Regions from separate parts of the Senegalia sp. (in: firmicutes) genome, predicted to be linked through region 2. Evidence: riboswitches for the same ligand, from Rfam matches in the RefSeq annotation. Region 2 holds a riboswitch; the other holds the start of a gene.
The links. Region 2 has a riboswitch for thiamine pyrophosphate ahead of ACTHUW_RS00180 (MTH1187 family thiamine-binding protein). Riboswitches for the same ligand answer to the same signal wherever they lie in the genome.
Positions count from the first base shown of each region.

Region 1: it holds a riboswitch for thiamine pyrophosphate, as region 2 does, so the genes downstream of both, thiW (energy coupling factor transporter S component ThiW) here and ACTHUW_RS00180 (MTH1187 family thiamine-binding protein) in region 2, are expected to answer to the same signal.

Region 1 is NZ_JBQCYD010000019.1:13,855-20,206, reverse strand. Features, by position in the region: gene ACTHUW_RS06825 (TDE2712 family protein) at 1-105, shown strand, start outside; gene ACTHUW_RS06820 (4Fe-4S binding protein) at 303-806, shown strand; gene deoD (purine-nucleoside phosphorylase) at 896-1,597, shown strand; gene cytX (putative hydroxymethylpyrimidine transporter CytX) at 1,724-2,911, opposite strand; gene thiW (energy coupling factor transporter S component ThiW) at 2,970-3,446, opposite strand; TPP riboswitch at 3,496-3,605, opposite strand; gene ACTHUW_RS06800 (hypothetical protein) at 3,873-5,375, shown strand; gene ACTHUW_RS06795 (OsmC family protein) at 5,469-5,909, shown strand; gene ACTHUW_RS06790 (APC family permease) at 6,019-6,352, shown strand, end outside.
Region 2 is NZ_JBQCYD010000001.1:30,542-36,893, reverse strand. Features, by position in the region: gene ACTHUW_RS00210 (hypothetical protein) at 1-164, shown strand, start outside; gene ACTHUW_RS00205 (cobalamin-dependent protein) at 122-1,060, opposite strand; gene ACTHUW_RS00200 (phytoene desaturase family protein) at 1,208-2,725, shown strand; gene murI (glutamate racemase) at 2,822-3,574, shown strand; gene ACTHUW_RS00190 (sugar O-acetyltransferase) at 3,585-4,136, shown strand; gene grxC (glutaredoxin 3) at 4,158-4,418, opposite strand; TPP riboswitch at 4,525-4,625, shown strand; gene ACTHUW_RS00180 (MTH1187 family thiamine-binding protein) at 4,698-4,988, shown strand; gene ACTHUW_RS00175 (ABC transporter permease) at 4,960-5,727, shown strand; gene ACTHUW_RS00170 (ABC transporter substrate-binding protein) at 5,746-6,352, shown strand, end outside.

The sequences.
Region 1 (6,352 bases), on a different contig from region 2:
ATCAACTTCTTTAAAATTATGGTAAATCCATATAATGATGAACCGGCGAAAATAAATGATAAACCGCTTAAGGAATATATTGAGGAAAAATTATTAACTATGTAGGAAAAAATCACCTAGTAAATCATTTTTGATTTACTAGGTGATTTTCTATAAGCTATCTATTAGTTTTTCTGTACTTAATATGTTTTTTGGTATACCTGCTCTTATTTGCTTGTAAGTGTAACACTTGACATCCACATTCATATATTGTAATATACGAATATAGCGATATAACAATATAATGATATGGGAGAATTGAAATGAAGAAGAAAAGAAAATCACATATGAAGTGGTCATGGGTAATAATAGTTAGTTTTTTTGTGCTTTCTATAATAGACTTTAGATTTGGTATATTTGGATTTGTGTGTATGACAGCACCAATATATCATGCATTAAGAGGTAGGGGAAAGGTTCATTGTTCTCATTATTGTCCAAGGGGATCATTCCTTGGGAAATTCTTGCAAAATATAAGTATGGGTAATACTATGCCTAAATGGATGAAAACTAAAGGTGCTAAAAATACATTGCTAGGAATAATGATAACATTACTTACTGTATCTCTAATACATTCTGGGGGAGATTTCAATAAAATAGCCTTTTCTTTATTTAGATTTATGGGAGTTTCATTTATAGTAGGAATTATGATGGGAGTTATATTTAAACCAAGAAGCTGGTGTCAAGTCTGCCCTATGGGATATAGTACTGGACTTATAAAAAAATCTAAGGATAAAAGGATGATTAATGAAGGAAAAATGGTAAGTTAGGAAAATATAGTGGTTATAAGTGTAGAAATATATAAAAATGGGTATATGTATTAGTAGAAATTTTTATAAAACTTAAGAGGAGTGATTGTATGTCAACAGCACATAATAATGCGAAAAAGGGAGATATAGCTGAAACTATATTGCTTCCAGGTGATCCACTAAGGGCGAAATTTATAGCTGATAATTATCTTAAAGATGTAGTTCAGTTTAATGATGTAAGAAATATGTTTGGCTATACTGGAACATATAAGGGAAAAAAAGTGTCTGTAATGGGTACAGGAATGGGAATTCCTTCTATAGCTATATACACATATGAGCTAATTCATTTTTATGGGGTGAAAAACCTGATAAGAGTAGGCTCATGTGGTGCATATCAAGATGATATGAATTTATATGATTTAGTAATAGCAATGGGTGCAAGTACTGATTCAAACTATGCAAATCAATTTGATTTAGGTGGTACTTATTCAGCTACAGCTTCTTATAATTTACTTGAAAAAGCTAAAAAAGCAGCAGATGAAAAGGGAATCAAAACTCATGTAGGTAATGTATTAACTTCTGATACTTTCTATCAAAATGATCCTGATTCATGGAAGAAGTGGGCTAGTATGGGAGTACTTGCTGCAGAAATGGAAACATATGCACTTTATACTAATGCAGCTAAAGCAGGTGTAAATGCTCTTACTATTCTTACAGTTTCTGATTCATTAGTTAAAAATGAAGAAACTAGTCCAGAAGAAAGACAAGAAAGTTTTACTAATATGATGGAAATAGCACTAGAACTTGCTTAAAAAATAAATAAATTCAGCAGAGAGACTATATTGTTAGCTCATGCTGAATTTATTATATTATTGGTTTTATTTAATGAATATACATCTGTTTTTTATCAGTAGATAGGTTTAACTCTAGAGTATTTGTTATATGGTGGAGGATTGGGAAATTTTTAGCTTACATTTTAAGGAAATGTAGTATAATAGTGAAACAATAATCATAACGGGGAGTGTGGTCCCTATTGATAAATCCACATTTACAACTATCCTATATATAAATACACCTAAAATCCAAATCATAAGAGCGAGAATATCTGATTTAAATTGATTTTTAAGTATGTAGTAATCTGTAATTAATATGGCAAATAAAGGTACAAACATAGCACCTATCCAAAGAAGAAAGCTTTCGTAGGCTGTCATTGGAAATGTAAGTGCGATAACAACTGAAATTACTAGAACACCTGTACCTAAATGTTTTTCAGATAATGAAGGTATAAGATTTTTAATAGATAAACCTGCACTAAAGGCATCTAGATATGTGGTTGATATTGTGGATAGCATTATGATTGCTACTCCAAAAAATCCATAGCCTTGATTTAATAATATTGATCCAATATCTGTACTTTGAAAACCTAATGCTGCTATTAGACCAACAAAATACATAAGGGAGCTTCCTATAAAATATCCTACAAAGGTCCCTAAATTTCCTGCTAATTTACTCTTGCTATCTCTTGTATAATCTGCTACTAGAGGGACCCAAGATATTGGCATTACTATAGTCAATTCTAGTGCAAGACCAATAGACATAGTATGGAGATTAGGCATAGATGTAATATCTCCAGTAGTAAGTCCAAGGCGAATTAGAATCATAGTTATAATTAGCATTAATAATCCAACAACTATATTACCTGCTTTCCATAAACCCTTCCCTGCATATAGCCATATTCCTATAAATATACCTAATACTATAATCCACAGTGATGGATTTCCAAAGGAAAATATATTTTGAGTTAATATAGAGGTAGCAGCACCACCAGATATAAGCATAATTACTGTCCATCCTATCAGCTGAATTGCATTAAGAAATGAAAATAAGCTTTTGCCATATTTTCCAAAAGTAAGTTCAGTTGTTTCCATACTTGCAAGCTTTTTTTCATATCCAATATTCCCAGCAGCAACCATAATAAAACCACCAATAACATGGCCAATTATAATTATAAATAAACCTAACTTAAAACCTAAAGGAGCAAGCAAGCCTCCGGTCATTATTTCAGCAACTGAAATTGCAGCTCCAAACCATAATGCAGTAAGACTAAATCCACTAAATTTATTCATTTTCAAATCCCCTTTTATAATGATTCTTAAAAATATTTAATACTTCCATCATATTTTTTCACTCCTTTTTATGATTTCCTAATGACTTGACTATAAATAGGCCAATAACTGATCCCCCAATACTTGAAATAATAAATGGTGGGATAAAGAAGAATACACCTATTTCAGAGCCTAAAAGAAACTTTGACAGCGGGAATGCAGCTAGACTTCCAATTATACCTGTACCAATTACTTCACCAATACTTGCAGCATATGATTTTCCAAGATATGTATAGGCAATTCCAGCAAACATTGCACCAAATATACTTCCAGGAAATGCAAGTATTGAACCGACTCCCAACATGTTTCTTAATAATGAAATTAGAAAAGCATTGGCAACTGCATAACATGGACCCAGTAGGATAGCACTTATAACATTAATTGCATGCTGCAGTGGGTAGCACTTGGCGACTCCAGCAGGAATAACGACTATGTGGCTTGCAAGTGTACCGATTGATATCAGTAATCCACTTAAAACTATTTTCTTTGTGCGCATAAAAAACCTCCTTGTATTTTTGTACTAGGAGGGAATAAGCGTCTGCATTTTATGCATTATTTGACTTTCCTACGCTGGTATTATCCAGATCAGGTATAAGGGTAAGAAACTTACGGGTTTCACTTTCAGCTGTCCTATACAGCTCCCCTAGTACAATTGTATTATTAACTTGTGAACAATATATCAGATGCTAAACGGTTTGTCAAATTAATATGTATAAAAAATACCTATAATAAATAAAAAAACAAAATTATCAAATCTTCAATATTTAAAATATTCTTTAGTATGGCTTCTCTTATAGTTTTGGTTGGGTCTACTACTTGAGATGTAGCTTCATATTGGGACTATAGATGTATCCCCAATATAAAATGTATATTGGGGATTATTTATGTTTAAATTTTTTAGTATTGTGGATAATACTATATTATGATGATAAAAAAAGATATAGATAAATTCAAACCTTATTGGCCGGAGACTTTAATTTTTTGGGGTGCAGGAGCTACAGCAAGCTTGGGACTAAGTTCGACTTCTAAAATTGGAGAAATAATATATATTCTTTCAGATATAGATTCATGTGAAAGTTTAAAAATAAGAATAAATAGAGCATTTCCAAGTGTAGAAGAAAATATAAAGGATGAATTAGAAAGTTTAATTACAATATTAGATGAAGAAAAGTGTGATATAGAAGCTGAAAGAAATTTAGGATTTTCTAAGAAACGTATTTCTGAACTTAAGAAAATATATAATTTCTTTATTCTAAAAGAGATAATGAAAAGATGTCCAGGGATTAAAAATGGTGAGTTTAATCTAGTTGATTTATATAATTTAATAGATTTACATATACAAACAGGTCAGGGATTTAATACTGAAAAAACTTATGTAAGACCTGAACAATTAATTATAGCAAGGAATACTTTAAATATGATTATATCTATAATTCATGCTATAGAATATAGGCTAGCTTTAAGGGATAAAAGAAAAGAAATAAATGATTATTTTCAATTTGTATGTTTGCTAGAGGAAATCATGCAAAATGAAGGTAGGAGTAAAATAAATGAGGAAATTAATTTATATGATAGAGATTTTTATTTATTTAGCTATGCTATTATTAGTATGAATTGGGATCCAATATTTTTGTGGATATTATTTAATGCCCATAGAAAATTAAATAAGGATTCTTCTATAAAACTATTTACTGATCTAGCATATTTCATGGCAATTCGTGAAATAGAAGGACATAGCCCAAGTCACTTTTTTCCTATGAATGAAACTGCTGTGCAAAGATTAAATTATAATGAAAAATTAACTGGAGAAACATTTAGAATTGGTAAGTTTTATTTTCCCCATGGATGCCATGGTTTTAGAGAATGTCCCAATTGTGGTAAATTGACTTTTTATCTAGGTGATGAATGGAATATATTTTCAAAGACTCTTTTCCCTCCTCAAATTATTCCTTCTTTAGCTTATAATAGTTATAGGTCTTTTGAAGAAAAAGAAAAACATGATTATGGTAAGATAGATGCGCTTCAATGTACTCACTGCGGTCATATGACTGAGACCCACCATACTTTTTTAGAGATGCCTACTAATTTTAAGGCAAGACATCCTTCATTTATCCAGGAAATTGAAAGAGATATGAAAATAGCAATACAAAAAGCTAAACATATTATTTTCATGGGATATTCTTTGCCTAAAGATGATTTAATATATAGGAGCATACTTGCTGGAAGAAAAGAAATAGGTAAGGATTCTCCTAAATGTTCTATTGTAAATTTTGATAGAAGCCTACCTGATAAATGGATATATAAAGATGAGATATTATCTTATGATGTTAATAATAGGAAAAAAGAAATATTTGAAAATATATCTGAAATTTTTGGGGAAGATAATATAAGGTTTTTGGTAAAGGCATACCAAATGTATTTTTAGAAAATGATAAAGTAAGTATGAAAAGAATAAAAGGATTATTGAATTGGACATAATTAGTAAAGAAAAAAATATAAAAAATTAAGGAGATAAAATATGACTATAGAAGTTTCAAAGGCGACATCACATTTATTAGATGGAGTAAAGGTAGAATCAAGTGTTCGAGAATTTAAAATGATTTTAGATGAACCTGAAAAAACAGGAGGTACAAATAGTGCAATGCATCCTGTAGAGGCACTTCTTTGTGCGCTTGGATCTTGTCAATCTATAATAACTAGAGGGATTGCAGAAAAGATGGGTGTAGAAATTGAAGATTTAAAGATTGAACTTGAAGGAAAACTTGATACAAGAGGATTTGAAGGTGATACTAGCATAAGGCCTGGACTAGCAGATATTAAATCTAAATTCATCATAAAATCTAATGAATCGCAAGAAAAGATTAATGAGATGATGGAAAAGGTGAAAGAATTTTGTCCAGTAGGAGATACTGTATCTAATGGAACAAATTTAGAGGTTGATTATAGCATTAAAAAATAAGTTAAAACAATTACTCCCCAATATAAAATGTATATTGGGGATAATTTTTATTTATTTTAGGAAATTTGTGGGTAAGTATAAAAAATAAGTATTAAAAATAATATAAGAGGTGTTTAAGATTTTAAAAAAGAAAAGAAAGAAAAAAGTCAAACTAGAAAAGAGTTTAAGTCCTATTAATGTATTTTCACTCGCAGTTGGTAGTATCATAGGTTGGGGTACTTTTGTTATGCCGGGGAATTTATTTTTAAAAACTGCAGGGCCATTAGGTACAGCTATAGGTATGAGTATAGGTGCTATTATAATGTCTATAATTGCTATAAGTTATGGATATATGGTGCAAAAGTTTCCTGTTGCCGGTGGAGAATTTGCCTTTTCTTTTAAGGGATTTGGTAGAAATCATGCCTTTGTATGTGCTTGGCTTTTAGGATTATCTTATCTTTCTA
Region 2 (6,352 bases):
GAATGCTTTCTAAAGCATTTTTAGACAAGCTATGGGTATCTATATTTAATGTTTTAGCAATATGGTTATTATTATTTACTTTATTTGATTTCAATATAATTTTATTGCCCTTTTTGCCTATTTATATAATTTGTGGACTTTTAGGAGCATTACTAGCTTTTTGATCTTGCACAAGATTATTAGCTACAGTTATTACTTCTTTGCAGTTTTTAGCATATCCATCTGCTCCAACAAATTCACATAAAGTATCATCAGTATTAAATGGTTGACCACCTACTAAAAATTTAATATTCTTCTTATTATTACTTAACCTTATATTTGTAATCATTGATTTAATACTATTGATATTATAATCCATAGTAGTAGAGATAGCTATTAAGTCAATATCCTTATCCTTTATCATCTTCATGATACTATCTATTGGCAAGTCAGTACCTAAGAAATATACAAACCAACCATCTTGTTCTAATACATCAGATATCATTCTAATTCCTATAGAATGTCTCTCTCCATGAGTTGATAAGAAGAGTGCATTTAAATCCTTAGGTCTAGCTGTTTTGTATTCAAAATAAATTTCAGACATTATTCTTTTAGTTGCTTCAGTAAAATAATGTTCTTCTCCTATTGAAATTTTATTTTTCTCCCACATATTGCCTACCTTTATTAAAGATTTTTGAATTATATTAAAATAAATATCTTCAAGTTTGACATTTGCTTTTACTAATTGTAATAATATATTTTTTGCTTTTAAAATATCTTCGCTTCTTAGTTCTATGAAATAACTATTAAATACTTTATTATAATCTATATCATTTTCAGTATTAAAACTAATAAGACTGGAATTTGTGATTTCTACACTTTCAGTTCTACCAACTAAGTAATCAATAGATACATTAAAAAAATCTGCAAAGCTTTTTAATATGTTAGGATTTGGAAAACGTGATCCGTTTTCATAATTAGCTATTGTAGTTTGTCCTATACCTAATTGACCTGCTAATTTTTTTTGAGTTAATTCATATTTTTTTCTGAGTTTCTTTATTCTTTTCCCAAATATATTCATTCTTTCATCTCCCATAAATATATAATACCACGAATTGTAATATTTATTCAATAAATCTATAATAAAATATTTTTATATGCTTATTTGTGGTATAATAATTATATAATATCACGTATTGCAATTAAAGTATATCGGAGGAGGTTTATTATGAAAGGGAAAGTAAACATAATAGGAGCAGGGCCAGGAGGTCTGAGCGCAGGTATGATACTTGCAAACAAAGGTTATGATGTAGAAATTTTTGAAAAACAAAACTTTATAGGTGGTAGAACATCTATTTTTAATATGGGTGATTATAGGTTTGATTTAGGTCCTACATTTTTAATGATGAAGGATGTATTAGAAGATGTCTTTAAAAAAACAGGAAGAAAAGTAAAGGATTATATAGATATAAAGGAAGTAGATCCATTATATAGAATAGTTTATGGTGATGGTAGAGAATTTTATCCATCTAGAAAACCAGATAAAATGATAAGTGAAATAGAAAGATTGTTTCCAGGTAATGTGGAAGGTTATAAGGTATTTATGAAAAAAGAAAAGAAAAAATATGATATATTATTTGAAGCATTAAAGGAAAGTTATATAAAACCTACTGATATGTTAAAAAAACCAGCTTTAAGATCCATTCCTTATATAGGTTTAAATAAAAATTTATTTGATGTACTTGGAAAATATTTCAATGAAGATGATCTTAAAATGGCATTTACTTTTCAAGCTAAATATCTTGGAATGTCACCTTGGGATTGTCCTGGTGGATATAGTATAATATCATATATTGAACATGCAACAGGGGTACATCATATTATGGGTGGTTTTGGTGAAATTGCAAATGCTATGTTAAGAGTTATAAAAGAAGAGGGCGGTAAACTACATTTAAATACTGAAGTTAAAAATTTATTAATTGAAGATGAAAAGGTAATAGGTATAGAGCTTTCTGATGGAAGTAAACGCTATAGCGATAATACTATTATAAATGCTGATTTTGGCTATTCTATGAATAATTTAGTTGACGATAAATACAAGAAAAAATATACAAGAGAAAAAATTAAAAAACAAGATTATTCTTGTTCAACCTATATGCTTTATTTAGGGGTGGACAAGGTATATGATGTATCACATAATAATATAATTTTTTCAAAAGATTATAAAAATAATGTTTATGAAATAGGAAATAGCAAAATCTTATCAGAAGATCCATCTATATATGTTCAAAATGCAGTAGTAACTGACAAATCTGTAGCTCCACAAGGAAAATCTACAATATATGTTTTAGTTCCTGTACCAAATAATACATCTAACATTGATTGGGATAGTGAAAAAGATAAATTCAGAGAAAAGGTATTAGATATATTAGAAACAAAAGGCGGATTTCCTGATTTAAGAAAACATATAGAAGCCCAAAGAATGATAACACCAAAGAATTGGGAAGAAGATATGAATGTTCATGAAGGTGCTGTATTTAATTTAGGGCACAATATAAAACAAATGTTATATTTTAGACCACATAATAAGTTTGAGGAGTTTGATAACTGTTATTTAGTAGGTGGAGGTACTCATCCTGGTAGTGGTTTACCAACTATATTTGAATCAGGAATTATAACTTCAGATTTACTTGAAGAATACAATAAAAATAAACCTAAAAAGTTACAAAAGGCATCAATGCTTTAAAGCATTGATGTTTTTATTTTAAATTTAAATTATATTTGTCTTCATAATGGAAATACTTTATAATATATTATAATAAAGCATTATGGAGGATACAATATGAAGATTGGAATATTTGATTCAGGAGTAGGAGGGATAACTGTCTTAAAGGAAGCTTTAAATCAGTTACCTGGTATGGAATATATATATTATGCAGATACAATTAATGTTCCATATGGAACAAAACCAAAAGAAAATGTGAAAAAATATATATTTAAAGTTGTAGAATTTTTAAATGACAAAAATATTGATGCACTTATAATAGCATGTAATACAGCTACAAGTATTGCCATAAAAGATTTAAGAGAGAGATATGATTTTCCAATAATAGGGATGGAACCTGCCTTAAAGCCTGCAATAGAAAGTTCAGATAATAGAAAAGTTATAGTTACAGCAACCAACTTGACTTTACAAGAGAAAAAATTTAATGATCTAGTGACAAAATTAAATTCTTGGAATATAGTAGAGCCATTGCCCCTACCTAAATTAGTAGAATATGCTGAAAGCTTTATTTTTGATAAAAATATAATACTACCCTATTTAAAAAAGCAATTTGAAAAGTTTAACTTAGAAGAATATGGAACTGTAGTTCTTGGATGTACTCATTTTCCATATTATAAAGAATATTTTAAAGAAGTACTTCCAAAAGATATAGATATAATAGATGGTAACTATGGTACTATCAAAAATTTAAAAAACATATTAAATATAAAAGAAAAAAAGGATCAAAAAGAAAGTAAAATAACTTTTTATATTTCTGGTAGGGAGGATAAAGAAGAACTTAAAAAGTATTTAAATATATTAAACAAATAGAGGTGTACTCATGACTGAAAAAGAAAAAATGATAGCTGGAGATATGTATGATGCTACAGATGAAGAATTATTTGAAGATCGAATGAGAGCAAAGATATTATGTAAAAAATATAATGATATGAAACCTTATCAATTAGATGAAAGAAAAGAAGTTCTTAAAAGACTTTTTGATACAGAAAATGATTCTTATATTGAGCCTAATTTTTTTTGTGACTATGGCTATAATATTGTCATAGGAAAGAATTTTTATGTAAATCATAATTGTGTTATATTAGATTCCTGTAAGGTTGAATTTGGCGATAATGTAATGATAGGACCTAATGTTGGAATATATACTGCAACTCACCCAACAGATCCTATAGAGAGAAATTCTGGGCTAGAGTTTGCTCGCCCTATAAAAATAGGTGAAAATGTATGGATAGGTGGAGGATCTACTATATATCCTGGAGTAACAGTTGGAGATAATGTTGTGATTGCTGGTGGTAGTGTTGTAACTAAGAGTGTGGAAGCTAATAAAGTAGTTGGAGGAAATCCAGCTAAAATAATAAAAGATATAAAATAAAGGTGGCTATTATAGCCACCTTTATTTTATACCAAAAACTTGATCAAACTCACCTTTTTTATGAAGTGCTACTATTTCATCACACCCACCGATAAATTTATTATCTACAAAAATTTGAGGTACAGTACTACTATTGGTTTCCTTCTTTAACTCTTCTAATTTTTCCATATTATTGCTTATTTCTATTTCTTCATATTCTACACCTTTATTATCCATTAATCTTTTAGCCCTTAGGCAAAATGGACAAGTACTAGTAGTGTAGATTTTAACATCTTTTGACATTTAAAAACCTCCTAAATTTTCATATATTTAATTTACCCAATAATTATAAGTTCAATTAATATAATTGACATTTAAGATTTAATGTATTACAATTAATTTGAAATATAATAAAAATCTGGGGAGCTAATTTAGCTGAGAGGAAATAAAATTCGACCCATTAGACCTGCACTGGATAATGCCAGCGAAGGGAGAATAATATTTGCACCTTAGATATTTACCCCTTCATATATATGGAGGGGTTTATTTTATTTAATAAATCAATTTAAAGGAGATGGTTTTGTGCCAATAGTAAATGTAGAACTTCAAGTATTACCAAGAGTAGAGGATGAAAGATTATATGATGTAGTTGATGAAGTTATAAAATACATTGATAATTCAGGAGTGAAATATCAAGTAGGACCTATGGGAACTACAATGGAAGGAGAATTTGATGATCTTATGGATATAGTAAAAGAAGCTCAAAATATATGTGTAAGAGAAGGTTCTTCTAGAGTATTATCAGTAGTAAAAATAGATTATAAAGCAGAAGGTGTGACAATGAATGAAAAGGTGGGGAAATATAGAAAGTAAGATAATACCTAGTGTTTTCTTTTTCTTTTTATTATTTATTTGGGAATTAGTAGTTAAAATTGGTGTGGTTAAGCAATATATTTTGCCTTCACCTACAGATATCATAAAGGTGTTTCCAAATATACATCCAGAAATATGGAAACATATATCTACAACAATTCAAGAAGCAGCACTTGGGTTTATAATAGCTATAATACTTGCTATAATCTTAGCTATTATTATGGATAATATAAAAATAATAAAAGAAGCAATTTATCCAATAATAATAGTATCTCAAACTGTACCAATAATTGCTTTAGCACCACTATTTGCTGCATGGTTTGGTTTTGGAAAACTGCCAAAAATAATGGTAGTAATTCTCGTATGTTTTTTCCCTATATTAGTTAGTTTAATTCATGGACTTGAATCTGTAGATAAGGATTTACTAAACTTGTTAAAATCCATGGGAGCAAGTAGATTTCAAATATTTAAAGAAGTAAAGTTTCCAGCATCCTTAGTTAGTTTTTTTTCTGGACTTAGAATAGCTGCAACATATAGTATTATGGGAGCAGTTATAGGAGAATGGCTAGGAGGAAAAGATGGGCTTGGAGTATATATGATAAGAGTAAGGCATTCATTTGCATTAGATAAGTTTTTTGCAGTTATAATAATAATAGTTATTCTTAGCATGATACTATTTAAAATTATTAATTTATTTCAAAAATATTTAATGCCTTGGGAAGAAGTCAATAAAAATTAATAAATGGAGTGAAAATAAATGAAAAAAGTGATTTCTATATTTATAATATTAATACTAGTATCATCAATTATAGTAGCTTGTTCAAATGATGAGACAAGCAATAAAAAGAATCAAGAGTTAGAAAAAGTAACTGTGATTTTAGATTGGGTACCAAATACTAATCATACAGGATTATATGTAGCAAAGAATAAAGGCTATTATGAAGAAGAAGGTTTGGATGTTGAAATAATTCAACCATCAGAAGGTGGGGCTGCAAATTTAATAGCTAATGAACAAGGGGAATTTGGAATTAGTTATCAAGAAGAAGTTACTTATGCAAGAACTTCAGAAAATCCTCTGCCTATAAAGGCTATTTCAGCTGTAATACAAAACAATACTTCTGGATTTGCATCGCCAAAAGACAAAAACATAGAAACTCCAAAAGATTTTGAAGATAAAAAGTATGGTGGCTGGGGTGCACCTATGGAAGAAGCAATGATAAAGGGGCTTATGGAAAAGGAAGAATCTGATTTTTCTAAAGTGGAAATGGTGAATATAGGTAGTCTAGATTTTTTTACTGCGGTAAAGGATCATGTAGATTTCACTTGGATTTTTTATGGTTGGGATGGTGTAGCAGCTAAAGAAA